4 regions of the Streptomyces sp. NPDC002793 genome follow, and region 3 is predicted to be linked to each of the others. Evidence: riboswitches for the same ligand, from Rfam matches in the RefSeq annotation. Region 3 holds a riboswitch; each other region holds the start of a gene.
The links. A riboswitch is a leader RNA that binds a small molecule or an ion and turns the genes downstream of it on or off. The one in region 3 is predicted to bind cyclic di-AMP.

Region 1: linked by a shared signal. The riboswitch ahead of ABT001_RS27410 (M23 family metallopeptidase) and the one ahead of ABT001_RS33240 (transglycosylase SLT domain-containing protein) in region 3 are both predicted to bind cyclic di-AMP.
Region 2: linked by a shared signal. The riboswitch ahead of ABT001_RS06260 (M23 family metallopeptidase) and the one ahead of ABT001_RS33240 (transglycosylase SLT domain-containing protein) in region 3 are both predicted to bind cyclic di-AMP.
Region 4: linked by a shared signal. The riboswitch ahead of ABT001_RS19925 (C40 family peptidase) and the one ahead of ABT001_RS33240 (transglycosylase SLT domain-containing protein) in region 3 are both predicted to bind cyclic di-AMP.

The regions. Positions count from the first base shown of each region.
Region 1 covers NZ_JBEOVL010000035.1:4,340-9,035, reverse strand. Annotated here, with positions in the region: gene ABT001_RS27415 (SGNH/GDSL hydrolase family protein) at 1-211, opposite strand, end outside; gene ABT001_RS27410 (M23 family metallopeptidase) at 374-1,285, opposite strand; cyclic di-AMP (ydaO/yuaA leader) riboswitch at 1,290-1,447, opposite strand; gene ABT001_RS27405 (tyrosine-protein phosphatase) at 1,864-2,688, shown strand; gene ABT001_RS27400 (DUF6126 family protein) at 2,698-2,871, opposite strand; gene ABT001_RS27395 (helix-turn-helix domain-containing protein) at 2,980-3,600, opposite strand; gene ABT001_RS27390 (aspartate aminotransferase family protein) at 3,669-4,696, opposite strand, start outside.
Region 2 covers NZ_JBEOVL010000005.1:17,895-22,590, forward strand. Annotated here, with positions in the region: gene ABT001_RS06255 (aldo/keto reductase) at 1-664, opposite strand, end outside; gene ABT001_RS06260 (M23 family metallopeptidase) at 813-1,853, opposite strand; cyclic di-AMP (ydaO/yuaA leader) riboswitch at 1,865-2,017, opposite strand; gene ABT001_RS06265 (PP2C family protein-serine/threonine phosphatase) at 2,251-3,408, opposite strand; partial or broken gene ABT001_RS06270 (MerR family transcriptional regulator) at 3,545-3,643, opposite strand; tRNA gene ABT001_RS06275 (tRNA-Met) at 3,738-3,811, opposite strand; gene ABT001_RS06280 (FAD-binding oxidoreductase) at 4,204-4,696, shown strand, end outside.
Region 3 covers NZ_JBEOVL010000063.1:18,550-23,245, forward strand. Annotated here, with positions in the region: gene ABT001_RS33230 (SIS domain-containing protein) at 1-741, shown strand, start outside; gene ABT001_RS33235 (hypothetical protein) at 810-1,418, opposite strand; gene ABT001_RS33240 (transglycosylase SLT domain-containing protein) at 1,620-2,465, opposite strand; cyclic di-AMP (ydaO/yuaA leader) riboswitch at 2,468-2,648, opposite strand; gene ABT001_RS33245 (TOBE domain-containing protein) at 3,121-3,516, shown strand; gene modA (molybdate ABC transporter substrate-binding protein) at 3,546-4,319, shown strand; gene ABT001_RS33255 (ABC transporter permease) at 4,351-4,696, shown strand, end outside.
Region 4 covers NZ_JBEOVL010000019.1:5,445-10,140, reverse strand. Annotated here, with positions in the region: gene ABT001_RS19935 (LysR family transcriptional regulator) at 157-1,074, opposite strand; gene ABT001_RS19930 (LysE family translocator) at 1,147-1,788, shown strand; gene ABT001_RS19925 (C40 family peptidase) at 1,807-2,277, opposite strand; cyclic di-AMP (ydaO/yuaA leader) riboswitch at 2,281-2,453, opposite strand; gene ABT001_RS19920 (hypothetical protein) at 2,819-3,127, opposite strand; gene ABT001_RS36100 (ATP-dependent Clp protease proteolytic subunit) at 3,135-3,785, opposite strand; gene ABT001_RS19910 (urease subunit gamma) at 3,744-4,046, shown strand; gene ABT001_RS19905 (urease subunit beta) at 4,061-4,372, shown strand; gene ABT001_RS19900 (urease subunit alpha) at 4,365-4,696, shown strand, end outside.

The DNA.
Region 1 (4,696 bases), on a different contig from region 3:
CGTACCGGAAATTCCCGTGCGGGTCGTCCGCGGGGCCGACCACCGCATCGGGTACCGGGAGCTGGTCCGCGAGGAGAACCGCGAACCGGTCCGCCCAGCCGACGAGCCTCCCGTCGGGGCCGGGGTCTCCGACGCCCTCGGTGAAGCTGTCGCCAATCGCTGCGTACGACCCGATGATGCCTCGTTGATTTTTTCTCGAATCGTCTGCCACAAGTGCTTATCCTGCACCTTCGAATGTGACCTACGCGACCGTAATATGGGGTTGACGGTGGGTGAGAAAGACCACCCGGTCAGTTTTTGGTAAAGCCGGAATAAGGAAGAGGGGCGGTGCGCCGCGCGCACCGCCCCTCTTCCCGTCCCCGGGTGGCGTGTCTCAGATGGAGACGCCGTGCGACCGCAGGTAGGCGATCGGGTCGACGTCCGAGCCGTAGCTCGGGCCGGTCCGGACCTCGAAGTGGAGGTGCGGGCCGGTGGAGTTGCCGGTGGAGCCGGAGAGGCCGAGCTGCTGGCCGCCGGTGACGCTCTGGCCGGCCGAGACCCCGAGCGAGGACAGGTGGGCGTACTGGGAGTACATGCCGTCGCTGTGCTGGACGACGACCTCGTTGCCGTAGGAGCCGCTCCAGCCGGCGGAGACCACGGTGCCCGGGCCGATGGACCGGACACCGGTGCCGGAGGCCGCCTGGAAGTCGGAGCCCGTGTGGTAGCCGCTGGACCAGCTGGCACCGGACGCGCGGTACTGGGTGGTGACGTTGGCGTTCTCGACCGGGGTCGCCCAGCCGGAGCTGTCGCTCTCCGACGCACCGGAGTCGGTGGTCTTCGCGGCCGTCTCCTCGGCCGCGGCCTGCTTCTCGACCGGAGCGGCGGCCTTCGGGGCCGAGGGGGCGGCCTTGGAGGGCGCGGCCTCGGTGGACTTCTCGGCGGATCCGGACGCCTTGGCGCCGAGGGTCAGCTTCATGCCCGGAATGATCAGGCTCGGGTTCTCGCCGACGACGTCACGGTTGTCCTGGTACAGCTTCTGCCAGCCGCCCTTGACCTTCTTGTCGGCCGCGATCTTCGCCAGGTAGTCGCCGGAGACCACGGAGTAGGTCTTCGCGGAGCTCTTCGCCGCCGAGGCGGGGGCGCTCTGCGAGGCGGACGTGACGGCCGGCGCGGCCTGCTCGGCGGCATGGGCGCCGGTGGCGCCGAGCAGCGGGAGGGCGAGAACGGCGCCGCCGGTCCCTGCGGCGAGGACGCCTCGGGCGATCGGGCCGGACTTCGGACGACGGTGCTTGCCTTGTGCGGGCATGGGGAATTCCTCTCCGGCGCCTACGAGGTGAGCTGTCGGGTTCGGACTGGAGATGCCCGGCCGCGCGGTGCGCGGCTTTACCCCTAGCCGTACGGATCCCTCCGGCCGGCGGCCTACCTGGTTCCCCCGTTCCTGCCACACGTGAGTCGGTGCGGATTCCGGGCGGCGGCAGGATTAGGCGTTCCGTCCGGATTGAGGGTGACCGTAGGCGAGCCGGGACGCCGTGAACAAGCCACTGATCGCCAACCGGAATCCACGCTTCATTTCCGGTGCGGAATTCCCGTCACACTCCGTGGATTACGGATCTTGGCTTTCCGCACGGCGTCCGGAATACCCTCCGGCCCCTTCACCACGCACCGTCACGGATATGATCCCGCTCACCCACCGCAACCCATCTCCCCCATAAGCGGGGCATGTTCTGCTAAATGCGCCAATACGGACACGCCTTCGGCGTCGACCGGCCACCCGGACCGATGTAACAGGAGCATGAACGGTTGCCCGTTGCGGCCGTGTCGTATCGTCGCGGACGTGCCCCCGTCGGCGAGCGGCGCCGACGCCCGACACTCACAGGAGCCCTTGTGACGCAGCTGCCAGAGGTCCCGCCCACCGGCCCCGAACCGACCGAGGCCGGCCTGACCGGTGTCCGCAACTTCCGTGACGTCGGCGGGCTTCCGACCGTGGACGGTCGCACCGTCCGGTACGGGCGCCTCTTCCGCAGCGGCCACCTCGCCCATGCCACCGAGACCGACACCGCCTTCCTCGCCGGGCTCGGCCTGCACACGGTCTTCGACTTCCGCAACGCCGCCGACCACAAGCTCGACGGGTACGACGTGGAGCTGCCGGGCGTCCGGAACGTCAGCATTCCCCTCTCCGACCCCGCCGACGGCGCGGAGTTCTGGCGGCTGGTGCGCGACGGGAACATCCAGCAGCTCCGCTCGATCCTGGCCGACGGCAAGGGAACGGAGCGCATGGTCTCCTCGTACCGCTCGATCATCAGGGACCGCACCGCCGAACACAGCCGCGTCCTGCACGCGCTGGCCGAGGACAGCGTTCCGGCGCTGATGCACTGCGCGGCGGGCAAGGACCGGGCCGGGCTGTCGATCGCGATCTCGCTGCTCGCCGTCGGCGTCGAGAAGGAGGCCATCGAGGCCGACTACCTCAAGTCGAACGACGCGCACCGCCGGTACAGGGTGCGGCGCAGCGACACCTCGTCGGCGGGGATGTCCGACGAGGTGATGGAGCTGCTCGATCCGCTCTTCGGCGCACACGCCGGATACCTCGACGCGGCGTTCACCACCATCGAGGAGATATGGGGCAGCACGGACCGCTATCTCCTCGAAGGGCTGAAGATCAGCCACGGGACCCGCGCGAAACTGCGGGAGCGCCTCGTCGAGGGCGTGTGACGCCGGGGCTCAGCCCTCGCCTGCCACGGTGAAGAGGAGAAAGAGGAAGGCCGCGATGACGTGTCCGGCCACGAGGTAGGCGAAGAGCCGGATCACGACACCGCGGGGCATCCGCCGCTCCTGGCTGTCCGCACTCTTCGCCGTGCGCGGGGTGAGCGGGTCGTAGTACTCCGAATCGGACATGACGGTCCTCTCTTCCGGCCGCTCGGGCCGGGTGGCGGCGGATGCCCGGTGAGGGGCGCCCGGTGGGACGTTCGGGAGGGGTGCGCGGTGAGGGGGTGGGCGGCGGGATCAGACCCGGTGGACCCCGCTGCCCAGGCACAGCTCGGCGGCGGGGCTCTGCAGCAGGGTGTGGACGAAGAGCAGGCGTGCCCCACCGGTGTCGAGGGCCGCGATCCGGTGCGGGGTCAGCGAGTCGAAGTGCGCGCTGTCACCCGGATCGAGGTCGTGCACGGTCTCCCCGAGTACGACCCGCAGCCGGCCGTCGAGGACGTACAGCCACTCCTCCCCGGGGTGCACGCGTACGAGATCACCCTCGGTGCCGTACGGGACGCGGACGCGCAGGGCCTGCATGGCGCGGCCCGATCCGCCCGCCTGCCGGTAGAGCCAGCCGCCCGCCCCCGCGCCGCCCGGCGTGCCGTCGAGCGGGCCGCCGCGGACGATCGCGTCACGTTCGGGGGGCATCTCACCCAGGAGCTCCGAGACGGTCGTACCGTAGACACGGGCGAGCCCCAGCAGCATCGGCAGCGAGGGCTGCCTCCGGCCCGTCTCGAGACGGGAGAGGTGGGCCGGGGAGAGCGCGGCCCGGCCGGCCGCCGCCTCCAGGGTCAGGCCGCGATTACGGCGCAGATCGCGTAGGCGCGGAGCGATCCCAGGGATTTCGTCGGCCACCCCACCGTCAGGAGGATTCATTCCTCCATTGGGCCAGGATCTTTCCCCTGAGGCAAATAACTTGCCTCAGGGGCAAATTCCGATCGGCCTCAGCGGTTGGCGACCGCCTGTTTCACCAGGGTCCTGCCGAAGTCCCACATCAGCCCGCCCCCGCTGTGCGCGTCGTCCATCACGGCGGTGAAGGCGGTCACGAAGCGATCGACCTCCGGTTCCCCGATGACCAGAGGCGGGATCAGCTTGATCACCTCCAGATGGTCGCCGGAGACCTGGGTGAGGATCCGGTGCTTCTGCAGCAGCGGCACCACCACCATCTGCGCGAAGAGCCCCTTACGGGCGGCCTGCAGCATCGTCCAGCGGCCACGGAGCTTGAGGGACGTCGGCCGGCCGAACTCGATGCCGATCATCAGACCCCGGCCGCGCACCTCGTGCAGCAGCTCGTAGCGGTCGATGAGCGCGGTCAGCCGTTCGCGCAGCAGATCCCCCGTGCGACGGGCGTTCGCAACGGTCTCCTCCTGCTCCATGACGGCGAGGACGGCGAGCCCGGCCGCCATGGCCTGGGCGTTGGATCCGAAGCTCGCGGAGTGGACGAGGACCCGGTCCATCGACGAGTAGACGCGCTTGAAGATCCAGTCCTTGCCGAGCGTCGCGCCGACCGGCACGTAGCCTCCGGAGAGGGCCTTGGCCACGCAGAGCAGATCGGGTTCGACCCCCTCCTCGTGCTGGTAGGCGTAGAAGTCACCTGTCCTCCCGAGCCCGGTCTGCACCTCGTCCGCGATGAGCACGGCCTTGTGCCGGTGCAGCAGCTCCTGCGCCTCGCGCAGGAAGCCCGGCGGTGAGGCGTGGACGCCCTTGCCCTGGATCGGCTCCACGACCAGCCCGGCCACGTCACCGCGCCTCAGTTCACGCCGCAGCGCGTCGAGGTCGCCGAGCGCGATGGCCGTGTCGGGCAGCAGGGGTGCGAAGCCGTCCCGGAAGCCCCTCTCCCCGTTGACGGACAGCGATCCGGTCGTCAGCCCGTGGAAGGCGTGGTCACAGTAGAGGACGCGCGGCTTGCCGGTGGCGTACCGGGCGAACTTCAGGGCGGTCTCGACCGCTTCCGTACCGCTGTTTCCGAAGA
Region 2 (4,696 bases), on a different contig from region 3:
ACTTGCCGGTGAGGAAGCCCGCGGCGAGTGCGAAGTACGGGACCGCGGCGAGGCCGGCCCCGGCCGCCGTGTCCTGGAGCGCGCCCTCGTAGGTGTCGCGCGAGACAAGGTTGTAGTGCGGCTGCAGGGCCACGTACCGGGCGAGGCCCTCGCGCTCGGAGAAGTCCAGCGAGGCCTGGAGCCGCTCGGGGCTGATGTTGGAGGCGGCGATCTCCCGCACCGTGCCGGCCTTCACCAGCTGGTCGAGGGCGGTGATGATCTCCTCGACGGGGACGCTCTCGTCGTCGAAGTGCGTGTAGTAGAGGTCGATGTGGTCGGTGCCGAGCCGGCGCAGCGACGCCTCGGCCGCCTGCTTCACGGTGGTGGGCGAGAGCCCCTTGTACGCGGGGTGTGCGCCGACCTTGGTGGCGATGACGACGTCGTCGCGGCGGGAGCGGGCCGCCAGCCACCTGCCGATCAGGGTCTCCGACTCACCGCCCTCGTTGCCCGGGGCCCAGGCCGAGTAGGAGTCGGCGGTGTCGATGAAGTTGCCGCCCGCCGCCACGTAGGCGTCGAGGACGGCGAAGGTTTGCTCCTCGTCGGCCGTCCAGCCGAAGACGTTGCCGCCGAGGGCGAGGGGGAAGACCTTGAGGCTCGACGAACCGAGCGGGCGCAGAGACGTCATGCCCATGGACAACCGGTCGGCTCAGGCAACTATTCCGACCGGCTGGGCGGCTCCAGGGGACGACGCCCCGGGCGCTCACCGGCCCCGGACAGGCCGGCGGCCCTGACGTCGGGGGGTCGTGCGTCAGGGCCGCCGGGGTCACGAGGGCTCAGATCGTGAGGCCCTTGCCGCGCAGCCAGCTCATCGGGTCGATGCCCGAGCCGTCCGCGGTGTGGATCTCCAGGTGCAGGTGCGCGCCGGTCACGTTGCCGGTCGCACCGACGCGGCCGATGGTCTCGCCGGTGGTGACCCGCTGACCGGCGGACACGTCCATCGACGACTGGTGGCAGTACCAGACCTCGGTGCCGTCGTCGAGTTCCAGGACCGTGCGGTAGCCGTACGAGCCGGACCAGCCGGCCGACTTCACCGTGCCGCTGTGGACGGCCTTGACCGGGGTGCCCGTCGGAGCCGCGAAGTCCAGCCCGGTGTGGTGGCCCGAGGACCACATCGAACCGGACTGGCCGAAGGTGGAGCTGATGTAGTACGAGGAGGTCGGGACGGCGTAGCTCGCGGCGAGCTTGGCGAGGCGCTCGGCCTCCGCCTTCTTCTTCGCCGCTTCTTCCGCCGCCTTCTTCTTCGCTGCCGCCTCGGCCTCGGCGTCGCTCTGCTGCTGCGCCGCCTGGGCCGCGGCCGCCTCGATCGCCGCCTGCTCCTCCGCGGCCTTGGCCTGGGCGTCGGCTCCGGCCTGCTGCTGCTCGGCCTGCTGGAGGATGCGGGCGCGCAGCGCCTCGCCGGCGTCGGTGGTGCCCTGCTCGGCCTCGGCGGCGGTGATGCCGGCGGTGGTGAGCGGGGAGGACGCGGCGACGGTCTCGTGGTCCGAGTCGGAATCGTCGGACATGAACGCACCGACGCCGGGCAGGGACTTGGCGTCGGGGAGATTGTCCGCGATGGAATCGGGAAGAGAGATGGAGACCGGCGGCTTGCTCTGGGCGGTGGCCATGCCACCCGCTCCGACGGCCGCTATGACACCGACGCCGAGGACGGTGGAGCTACGGGCGAGACCGCGCTGCTTGGCCACGCGGTGCCGGCCGCGTACGGGACGGATGGACTCCTCGGTGGGGTTCCATTCCTCCCAAGTCCTGCCCTCATCACCGAGACTTCCGGTCCTGAAGGATGACGGTGCCTCGGGGGCAGGCTGATTGGACGCCACGTGGGCGCACTCCTTTCCTTCCTTCTCGCCTACCGGGTTAGCTGACGGGTTCGGAGCAGGAAGGTCTCCTACGGGCCCCTTCGTCTCTCGCGAGACACAGGTGTCCGATTCACCCCATGTAGGTGGTTCCCCGGTTCCCTTGCGGAATTCGGCGCTGCGCACGGTGCCGCCTCTTGCGACGACAGGTACAACCGCGCTGCGTTATCGAACGTTAATAGACACCCGGGTCCGATTCCAAGCTGTTCCGGCAGATCATTCCCCGCTCCGGCGTGGACTTTCAGGGGTCAACCGGGCGCAAACGGGCCACTTGAGTGCCCCTCACCCACACGCCAGTTTCTGACGGTGCGTCAAATGTTATGCGGAGCGGGGTCCTTCGACTACCGACTGTCGCGACCGGTCATTCACTGTCCCGCCGCACGATCTTCACGGTCGTCCGCCGCTCCTGCTGCCCCCGCGCGGGACGCCCGACCGCGAGGAGCGCCAGGTCGTCCGTCGACCGGCCGCCGGTGTGCAGCCGTACGTCGTCGGTGAGAGCGGACAGCAGCTCCTCGGGCCCCGGGAAGAGTCGGCCACGCAGCCGGGCCGCCGGGTCGTAGAAGACACCGTGCGCGTCCCGCGCCTCGGACAGCCCGTCCGTGAACGCCAGGAACATCGCACCGGCCGGCAGCGTCCACTCGTCCGACCGGTCCGGCCACACACCCAGCCCCATCCCGAGCGGCAGCGCGGGCACGGTCGGCGACAGCACGTCCAGCGCCCCGTCCGCGTGCAGCACGAGCGGTTCGGGGTGACCGCGGTTGACCACCCGCACCGTGTCCGAACCGGTCGGGATCTCCGCGAGGACTGCGGTCACGAACCCCTCCACGGTGTCGAATCCGCCCCGCCGCGAGCCCTCACGGGCCAGCGCCCGCTCCAGCCGCTGGACCACGCCCTCCAGCGACAGCTCCTGTTCCGCGGCCTCCCGGAACGCCCCGATCACGACGGCCACGGCCGCCACGGCGTCCAGCCCCTTGCCCCGTACGTCACCGAGGACCAGGCGCACGCCGTACGGAGTGTCGGCGACGGCGTACAGGTCGCCGCCCACGAACTCGTCCGCCTGCGCCGCCTCGTACCTCGCGGCGACCTGCAGCCCGCCGATCCGGTCCTCGGGCGTCGGCAGCACCGCGCGCATCGCCGTCTCCGCGATGACCCGGGCCGAGGCCAGCTGCTCGTTCCCGCGGCGTACGACGCGGTTGATGACGAGCGAGAGCGCCGCGACGGTGCACAGGGTGAGGAGGTCGGTGAGCGGCACGACCGCGGCGAGCATGCCGTCCGAGATCCGGATGGCGAGCAGGACGAGGATCGAGGCCACACCGACCCGCACCGTGCCGGCCAGTGAGTAGAACGGGGCGGCGATCAGCGGAGCGGCCGCGAAGAGCGGCACGGCGGTGACCTCCGTCGGCGTCAGGAGGTCGAAGACCACCCCGGCGCAGATCATCAGCGCGGGCAGCGCGCGCACGGGCCGCCGGGAACGGACGTTCCCGGCCGCGCCCCCTCGCCGTCCGTCCCGCTTCCCCACCTGTGCACTCCTACCCGGTCCACCCACGGCTGCGGACGGTACCGCGCCCCACCCAGGCTGGCCGGAGCCGCGCCGAGCGGCGACCCGTCATCGGCCAAAGGGAGGAGTGCGCCGGAGCTCCGCCCTTCCGGGGCCAGTCGGAGAGCCGGTGCCGCGCGTAGATCGTCAGTGCATCCCGTACGGAGACGGCGGTCCCGTCTCCGTGCCGATCGTAGTTCCTTCCGCAGCGCGGATCGGGCGATGTCACATCGCGCCGACGCCGGCCCATACGAACGGGTCACACGACAGAGGCCCGGATCCTCGAAAGGATCCGGGCCTCTGTCTTCTAGTAGCGGGGACAGGATTTGAACCTGCGACCTCTGGGTTATGAGCCCAGCGAGCTACCGAGCTGCTCCACCCCGCGCCGTTGTGATTGCAACTCTACGGCATCCGGGAGGGTGCTCCGACCAATTACGACGGCCACCCCCGCCCACTCCCCCGGCGGGCGCCCCCACCGCCCCTGGGCGATGTACCAACAGGGCTCGCAGAAAGCAGAGTTGACGGGCTCGGTGACGTAGCAGCAGCCTTTCCCGCACTCCGGTCTCGCGTACCGCCTGTCTGGAAGGCCGGGATGCCCCGGGGGCGCGGCGTTCCGCGATTGCGCGGTACGGGGAGCGGCGCGACGCTGGAGGGGCAAGCCTTTCGGTGTTCGGTCCCGCCCGCACGGCATCCTCCGGGTGCCGGTGCCGGACCAGCAGCCTCACCCGATGCGACGGCGGCAGGGGAGGCCGGGCGCACGCGCGTCAGGAGACGGTCATGGACGGCGCCCTGCTCGACACGATGAGGACCTCTCTGCGCGGGCCGGTCATCGGCCCGGACGACCAGGAGTACGACCGGGCCCGCACGGTCTACAACGCCATGATCGACAAACGGCCGGCAGCCGTGGTCGAGTGCCGCGACACAGCGGACGTCATGGCAGCCGTGGGCTTCGTCCGCGAGCACGGCCTGGACCTGGCCGTCAGGGGCGGCGGGCACAGCGGCCCCGGTCTCGGCCTCTGTGACGACGCCGTCACGATCGACCTGTCACCCATGCGCGGCGTGCGGGTCGACCCGGCCACCCAGACCGTCCAGGCCGACGGCGGGGCGACGCTGGGTGATCTCGACCACGCGACCCACGCGTTCGGCCTCGCCACCCCGGCGGGGATCATGTCCACGACCGGCATCGGCGGGCTCACCCTCGGTGGCGGCCATGGCTATCTCACCCGTAAGTACGGCCTCTCGGCGGACAACCTGGTCTCCGCGGACGTGG
Region 3 (4,696 bases):
GCCTCACTCCGTGAGGACTCCGGGCAGGGCGAGTCGGACGCGTACGCCGCCTCGGAGTTCCCCTTCGGCCGCGCGTACGACCGGGTCGTCGCGCTGACGCGTTCCGGTACGACGACGGAGGTGCTCGGCCTGCTGAACCGGCTGCGGGGGGCCACCAGGACCGTTGCCGTGACCGCCGATCCGCACACTCCCGTGATGGGCGCGGCCGACGACGTGGTCGTCCTCGACTTCGCCGACGAACGGTCCGTGGTCCAGACGAGGTTCGCGACCACCTCGCTGACCCTGTTCCGCGCCCACCTCGGGCTGCACACCGAGGACGTCGTACGGGACGCCGAGACCGCCTTGGCGGAGCCGCTGCCCGAAGGCCTGCTGGACTGCGCCCAGTTCAGCTTCCTGGGGCGCGGCTGGACGGTCGGGCTCGCCAACGAGGCGGCCCTCAAGATGAAGGAGGCGTCGCTGTCCTGGACCGAGTCGTACCCGGCGATGGAATACCGGCACGGCCCCATCAGCATCGCCACGACCGGCACGGCGACCTGGATGTTCGGCGCCGCCCCGGAGGGGCTGCGGGAGCAGGTGCTGGCGACCGGGGCCCGCTGGGTGGAGAGCGGCCTGGACCCGCTGGCCGACCTGGTCCGGGTGCAGCGGCTGGCGATCGCCCGCGCGGCGGCCCGCGGTCTCGATCCCGACCTGCCGCGCCATCTGACCCGCTCCGTGGTGCTCGACCCGTCAGCGGGCGCCTGAAGGCCCCGGGGCATGCCGCGTACCGGGCCGGCGGGCGGCCCGGTACGCGGCCTCGGCCATGACGGGGGTCAGGCCTCTTCGAAGTAGGCGTCCAGCGCCTCGTCGAGTTCGGCCGTCCACGTCTTCAGGTCACTCCGGGCGGCGGCCTCGACCTCGGCGTTGAACCACCGGCGGCTCGACAGGTGGACGGTCACGGTGAACCGGCGCCCGAAACGGCCGGTCTTGACCTCGACCGCGCCGATCTCGGACCAGTCGAACTCCGCCTCCTGGTCGTCGAGCCGGAAGCGGACGCCCTCGGCGTCCACTTTGATGGACCCTCGCCGGTCGCTGACCTCGAAGACGGGCCCGTCCTCCTTGCGGGCGGCCTCGGCGTCCGGGGTCGCCTCGTCAGCCGGGGCCTCGTCCGGGGTCGCCTCGTCAGCCGGGGCCTCGTCCGGGGTCGCCTCGTCAGCCGGGGCCTCGTCCGGGGTCGCGTCCTCGGCAGCCGTGGAATCGTCCACGGCCTCCTCGGCCTGCGCGTCCACGGCCGCTTCCTCCGGGGTGCCCTCGGTCGCCGCCGTCTTCTCCGCTTCCGCCTCCGTCCGCGCGGGGGCAGGGGCCGTCAGGCCGGGGATGTACGCCGGGTCTGTACCCGCGGCGAACTCGGACTTGATCTTCGAATCTATGCGCTGCTCCACGGCGGGCAGTATGGACGACGAAGCTGTACGAGACCAGTCACCCGGGCTCCGCCCGGCCTGTCGCCGGTGCTCCGGCCGCCCGGCACGGCGTACCCCGGAGACGACTGACGGGTGGTGCGGGTTCCGCCGAACCCGCACCACCCGTCAGTCCTGTCCCTCTGTCACACGCCCGTGCGTCAGCGGTTCCGCCTCCGCGAGGACTCAGTAGGCCCCGAAGACGTTGTCGATCGAGCCGTACCTGTCCGCGGCGTAGTTGCACGCGGCCGTGATGTTGGCGACCGGGTCGTAGCTGTCCGTCGACGTACCGGGCACGTGGTAGGCCTGGAAGGTCGGGTCGATGACCTGGAGCAGGCCCTTGGACGGGATGCCCGCAGCGGCGTTGGAGTCCCAGTTGTTGATGGCCAGCGGGTCGCCGGCGGACTCGCGGATGATGTTGCGGTGGATGCCGTCGTAGCTGCCGGGGATGCCGTGCTCGGCCATGACGGCCAGCGACTCCTTGATCCAGCCGTCGAGGTCGTCCGTGTACGCGGCCGGTTCGGCGGCCGGAACGGCCTCGGCCGCCGGCGCGCCCTCGGCGGCGACGGTGTCGCTCGTACGCTCTGAGCGATCGGCGCGGCCGGACGAGGCGGAGGCCTTGGATTCGGCCTTCTCCGCCTTGTCCGCCGACTTGTTGTCGGCGTCGGCGCCGATGGTCAGCTGAAGACCGGGAAGAATCAGGTCGGGGTTTCCGCCGACGATCTTCTGATTGTCCTCGTACAGAGCCTTCCAGCCACCGCTCACGGAATGCTCGCGCGCGATCTTGGCAAGAGTGTCACCCGCGACCACGGAATAGGTGGCGGTCTCGGACTTCTGTGCGGCAATTCCCTTGCCGGACACGGCAGTAGACGTCGCCGCCTTTTCGACCGCGGCCGGCTGGGCCGGAGCGGCGAATGCGCCGGTCGCGCCGATCACCGGAAGGGCAAGGGCGGCTCCACCCGTGGTCACGGCGATGATGCCGCGAGTCAGCGAACTGGTCCTGAAACGACGGTGCTTACCATTTTCGGGCATGCTGGATTCCTCTCCGTCGCCTGCGAAGTGAGCTGTCGGGTTCGGGCTGGAGATGCCCGGCCGCATACGAATGCGACTTCACCCCGAGCCGCTCCGGTAACCGGATCGGCACTTACTTGGGTCCCCCGCTCCTGCCGTACGAAGAAGTGGTCGGGTAACCGGACGGCGGCAGGATTCGGCGTTCCGCCCGGAGTGATGGCGACCGTAGGCGAGAAATAGGGAAAGGAACAAGCCTGGCGCGGTGATCACAATTCCCCCGCAAGATCGATTCATGGGAATTCATGTAATCCACCCCACACCGAGCCGGGCATTCCCGTTGGCACAGAAGGGAACCGACTGCCGCGCCCGTGCGTCCGGGGCGCGCGAAGTGACCCTCGTCACCGAGTCCGATTCGGGCGTTTTGCTCCAGAGAGAAGGGGTGCGGGTCGCACGAAATGACCTTTTATGGATTACGGGATGAATTCAATAAAACTAGATTAAATCGGGCATAAAACCCATAACTGACCCCATCTAGGCAAACCGCAAGTGGATGCCGGTGGAGCCATGGCCTCTACAGCCCCACTGCGAGGTACACCCTCAACGACACCTCGCATCTGCCAGGCACTGTGCTCACATACATTGCACATGCGCCCGTGATCCCCATATCGTGTCGCACATGCAGTCCTACACCATCGGTCAGGCGGCACGTCTCCTCGGCGTGAGCCCGGACACCACCCGCCGCTGGGCGGACGCCGGCAGGGTCGCGACCCATCGCGACGAAGCCGGGCGCCGTCTCATCGACGGCCGTGATCTGGCCGCCTTCTCGGTCGAGGTCGCCCAGGTCGGCCCCGGCGAGGACGAAGTCCCCTACACCTCCGCGCGGAACGCCTTCCCCGGCATCGTCACCGCGGTGAAGCTCGGTGACATCGCGGCCCAGGTCGAGATCCAGGCCGGCCCGCACCGCCTCGTCTCCCTCCTCACCCGGGAAGCCGTCGAGGAGCTGGGGCTCGAGGTCGGCATGCGGGCCACGGCCCGGGTGAAGTCGACCAGCGTGCACATCGACCGCGCCTGACGCGACGGCCCCCACCGAGGAGTTCTCCGATGCCCTTCCCCCTCACCGGCCGCCGGACCGGGGCCGCGGCCCTGTCGGTGGCACTGCTCGCCACCCTGGCCGCGTGCGGCAGCGACGACGGCAACGACTCCGCCGCGCCGGACACCGAGCTGACCGTGCTCGCCGCTTCCTCGCTGACCGACGTCTTCGCGACGGCCGGTGCCGCGTACGAGAAGGAGCACCCCGGCACGGAGGTCACCTTCTCCTTCGCCGGGTCGCAGGAACTCGCCGCCCAGGTGAGGCAGGGCGCTCCCGCCGACGCCCTGGTCACCGCCGACACCAGGACGATGGACGGGCTTTCGGCGGACACCGGCAAGCCGACGGTCATCGCGAGGAACCGTCTGGTCATCGCCACCGGCCGAGGAAACCCCGAGAAGGTCCTCGGCCTCGCGGATCTCGCCGATCCCGCCCTCAAGGTGGTCCTGGCCGCCCCCGAGGTCCCCGTCGGCCGCTACGGCCGGCAGGTCCTGGACGCCCAGGGGATCGACGTGAAGCCGGTGTCCCAGGAACCCAACGTCCGAGCCGTCCTCAGCAAGATCGAGCTCGGCGAGGCGGATGCCGGCCTCGTCTACCGGACGGATGCCGCCGCCACCGGCAAGGTCGACGCGATCGACATCCCCGACGCGCAGAACGCCATCGCGTCCTATCCGGCCGCGACACTGAAGTCGTCCGGTGACGCCGGGGCCGCGGCCGCCTTCGTGTCCTGGCTGTCCACACCCGAGGCGCAGAGGATCCTCCAGGCCGCGGGCTTCCAGAAACCATGACCCGGCCTGGCCGGACCCGTAGGGGAACGCGTTGAAACAGCTCCGCCGCCGCCCGTCCGGCCCCCGCACCCCGCTCGCCCTGGCGATCCCCGCACTGCTCGCCGTCGCGTTCCTGGTGCTGCCGCTGGCCGGCGTCCTGGCACGGACGTCCTGGGGTGAGCTCGGCACCCATCTGACCAGTCCCGGGACCACACAGGCCCTGAAGCTGTCACTGCTCGTCTCGGCCTGGGCGCTCGGGCTCTCGCTCGTGCTGGGCGTGCCCCTGGCCTGGGTGCTGGCCCGCGTCGACTTCCCCGGCAAGGCCCTCGTACGCTCGCTCGTCCTGCTGCCGATGGTGCTGCCGCCGACCGTCGGCGGTGTGGCCCTGCTCCTCGCCT
Region 4 (4,696 bases), on a different contig from region 3:
CGGACGGCAGTGAGTGTGAGAGCTCCCAGCGTTCCGCCCGGGCCCCGCCCGCCACCCTCGGACCCGCCGGGCACATCGCCGCAGTCATGACACCGCAGGTCACGGCCTGACTTCATGACTCTGCCGGGCCCCTGCCGTGGGGGGCCGGGGCCGTTCTCAGGTGGCGGAGGTCCGGCCGAAGCCGCTGCGCAGGAGGGCCACCAGCGTCGTCGCCGCCGTGGTGTTCCGGTCCCCCCGGTGCACCACGGAGATCGTCCGCCGGAAGGCGGCGGGTTCCAGGCGCCGGACGGCGAGGGGAGCCGGAGACATCGCGGCCACCATCTCCGGCACCACCGCCACGCCGATGCCCGCACTGACCAGGGCGCACACCAGGGCGTAGCCCGGTGACTCGCACACCACGGCGGGAGTGGCCCCCGCCTCGGCCAGCGCACGCTCCACCCCACGGCGCGGCGGATGATCAGGCGCGCTGCTGATCAGCGGGCGGCCCGCGAGTTCGGCCACGGACAGCGGGCCGCCGCCACCCTCGGACAGCACCTGCCCGAGAGCGGTGACCAGCACCAGTTCCTCGACGAGCAGCGGCTCGGCGCGGACTCCCGCCGGCAGCGGCTCGGCCGCCGCGGGCTCGTACGCGTGGGTCAGCGCCAGATCCACATCGCCCGACGCCACGGCGGCGACCCCGGCCGGAGGCTCGTAGTCGGTGACGGCCAGCTCCACGTCGGGGTGGGCGCGCCGGAACGCGGTGAGCACCGGCGGCAGCAGGTGGATCCCGGCCGTCACGAACGTGCCGACCCTCAGCCGGCCCCCCGACAGCCCTGCGAGCCGGGCCAGCTCGTGACGCGCCTGATCCATCTCGTCCAGCACACGTCGGGCCCGCCCCGCCAGCAGTTCCCCGGCGGCCGTCAGACGGGCCCCGCGGTGGTGACGTACGAGGAGGGCGGCTCCGGCTTCCCGCTCGAGCTTCGCCAGTTGCTGCGAGAGCGCGGGCGCGGTGTAGCCCAGCCGTGCGGCCGCCCGCGTGATCGAGCCGGCCTCGGCCACCGCCACCAGAGCGGCCAGCCGTGTCGGGTCGTACATTAAGCGTTCCTTTTGGCAGACCCAGAAGATTGCAAGTACACGTTAAAGGGCCGGCGGGGCCAGGGTGGACCCATGGACGCACAACTGCTCGCCTTCGTCGCCGTGGCCGCGGGAATGGTGGCGCTTCCCGGCGCCGACTTCACCGTGGTCGTACGCAACGCGCTCGCATCCCGGCAGTCCGGGCTGGCCACCGCGGTCGGGGTCGCCGGAGGCCTTCTGGTGCACACCGCGCTGGCGGTCGCGGGCCTCGCCGCCGTGCTGGTGACGATGCCCGTACTGTTCCGCACCGTGCAGCTCCTCGGCGGCGCGTACGTGCTCTACCTCGGGCTCAGCGGCCTGTACGCGATGCGGCGGCCGGTCACCGCCGGAGCGGCTGACGAGGAGGAGCCGGCGGGCAGGGCGCCGTCAGGGCCCGGACGTTCGCTGCGCCAGGGCTTCCTCACCAACGCCCTCAACCCGAAGGCGCCCGTGCTCTTCCTGAGCCTCCTGCCCCAGTTCGTGCCCGACGGCCAGGCGCCTCTGCCCAGGACCCTGCTGCTGGCCTCGGTGGTCGTCCTGCTCGCACTCGTCTGGTTTCCCGCCGTGGCCCTGCTGGTGGACCACCTCGGCCGGTGGCTGCGCCGGCCGCGTACCGCCCGTGCGATCGAGGGCGGCAGCGGCGCGGCGCTCACGGCATTGGGACTCGTCCTGGTGACCGGCCCCCTGCTGAACTGAATCAGGTGCCCGAGGCTGTCAGCGGACCCTCCCGTACCAGACGTTGCCGGACCAGATCTTCTCCAGCCGGACCACGGCGCCGGTCTTCGGCGAGTGCCAGATCTTCCCGCCGCCGGCATAGATGCCGACGTGGTACACGCTGCGGCCCGCGTGGAAGAAGACCAGGTCGCCGCGTTGCCGCTGCGACCTGGAGATATGGCGGGTCTTGTTGTACTGCTGCTGAGCGGTGCGGGGTAGCTTCTTGCCGGCCTTCTTGAACGAGTAGAGCGTGAGCCCTGAGCAGTCGAACCGATGGGGGCCCGTGGCGCCCCAGCTGTAGGGGGCGCCCTTCTTCGACGCGGCGATCTTGAGCGCCTTGGTCGAATGGGCGGCGGCCTCGGCGTCGTTCACGAAACCGGGGGCCAGCATGGTCGTTCCTACGGCGAATGTCAGAACCGAGGCCGTTCCGGCCCGGGCGAAAAGAGAGCGGACATGAACCTGCGCAGTCATGCGCAACCCTTCGTCAGCCGCCTGTGAAGGATGACCTGTCGGGTTCGGGCTGGCGAAGTTGCCCGGCCGCGCGAAGCGGCTTCACCCCGAGGGCCGTCCGGATGTCCGGTCGGCCCGTTGTGCTCGGGTCCTCCACTCCTGCCGATCCATTCCTGTCGACCAGGCATCCGGGCGGCGGCAGGACTCGGCGTCCGCCCGGACCGCCCCGCCGCGGTGGCGGGGGCTTGTCGTCCCAGGGATCTTTACTCACGCTCTGCCCGATTTCCTCGCTGAAGCGGGCATATGTGAGAGTCGTCACGACTGATCCGATCGGGTGGACGCGGCGGTCCCGAAGCCGCGGCGGCCGCACCGGACCAGCCGTGTACCAGGGGTGGAGCGATGGATTCCGTTCAGTGTCCGCGCTCGCTGCGCAAGTTGAGCTGTCCCTCGACAGGGGGACGTCCTACGCCGATCGAGCGAGGGAATCTCATCGTCCTGTCGGGCGTGTCGTGAAGGGGCGTCGAAAACCGCGCCGGTGGCCCGAGTCGAGGGCCGGAAACCTTCAACTCGACGGCGCGGGAGGCACGGCGACCCGCCCCGCCCGACGCTCCCCGTCCAGCAGTCGCAGGGCCCTGGCCAGGGTGTCCGCGTGGATCTGCGACTCGCCCCGCTCGTGCATCAGGACGAGCGCGTCGCGGAGGGCGACGGCCCGCGACGCGAGAGCCTGAGCCGCTCGGAGCGCTCCGTACGTGTCGCTGCCGCGCGCGGGGTTGATGCGGCCGAGCTGGTCGAGAGCCTCCAGGTAGCGGTCGATGAACTCGGCCTCGGCGCGGGTCAGTGCCGGGAGCGGCGGGAGCCGGGGTGGGAGCATCGGGCGTTCACCTCGCGGGATACGGCGGCTGGGACGGTGTGCGGTTCTCCACGACGTGGTCCACCAGCCCGTACGCCGGGACGGCCTGGGCGTCGGGGACGGTGTCCCGTTCGGTGTCGGCGCTGATCTCCCGTGTGGAGCGCTCCGTGTGACGGGCCGGCATGGCCGTGAGCGGCTCGCGCTCCAACTCCCGGGCCCGGATCTCGAGATCTGAGGGCCGGCCCTGCACCGGCTCGTCCGGGGCGGGTTGCTGGATGAGTACCCGGGCGCCCGGCAGGGCATGTCCGTGTCCGGGAGCGCCGGCGGCGAGCAGGGCCGCGGCGGCGCGAAGATCGCACCGTATACGACGGGATCGTCGGCGGCGGGCGCGAGTGGCCCTCGTGCCGTTCGGGGGTGCTTCCGGGCATGCGTGAGCCGGACGTCCTGAGGTGGGCGTGGCGTGCGCCGATTTCCATGGACCGGTAAAAGGCCAGTTAACGCGCCGGAAAAACTTCCGCCCTAACGTGCAATACCTGGTCGCGGAATCCTCTTCATCGTTCAACAGAGTGTTGAAGGCGGGATAGGGTCCCGCTGCGTCCGGGGCAGGTACCGGGCGGGAGACGAAGAGGGTGGAAGCGTGCAACTCACTCCGCACGAACAGGAACGCCTGCTCATCCATGTGGCGGCCGATGTCGCAGAGAAGCGCAGGGCGCGCGGACTGCGGCTCAATCACCCCGAGGCCATCGCGCTGATCACGTCCCACCTTCTGGAAGGTGCCCGTGACGGCCGGACCGTGGCCGAACTGATGGCCTCCGGCAGGAAGGTCCTCACCCGCGACGACGTCATGGACGGCATACCGGAGATGATCCACGACGTCCAGGTCGAGGCAACCTTCCCGGACGGAACCAAGCTCGTCACCGTCCACGACCCGATCGTCTGACGGGGGAGCGGCCGATGATTCCCGGAGAGTTCCTGTACGCGAAGGACCCGGTGCCGCTCAACGAGGGGCGTCCCGTCACCCGTCTCACCGTCCTCAACGCAGCGGACCGGCCCGTGCAGGTCGGCTCGCACTACCACTTCGCCGAGGCCAACACCGGCCTGGACTTCGACCGCCGCGCCGCCCACGGGCTGCGGCTGAACATCGCCGCCGGAACCGCCGTGCGCTTCGAACCCGGAATACCCGTCGATGTCGAACTCGTCCCGCTCGCAGGCCTGCGCATCGTCCCGGGACTGCGCGGCGACACCGGAGGTTCTCTCGATGCCTGAACTCAGCCGCCCCGTGTACGCCGATCTTTTCGGGCCCACCACCGGCGACCGCATCAGGCTCGCCGACACCGACCTCGTCGTCGAGATAGAGGAGGACCGGGCCGGCGGACCCGGACGGGCCGGTGACGAAGCCGTGTTCGGCGGTGGCAAGGTGATCCGTGAATCGATGGGCCAGGCGCGGACCACCCGCGCCGAAGGTGCCCCCGACACCGTCGTCACCGGCGCCGTCATCATCGACCACTGGGGCGTCGTCAAGGCCGACATCGGTATCCGCGACGGCCGGATCACCGGGATCGGCAAGGCCGGCAACCCGGACACGATGAA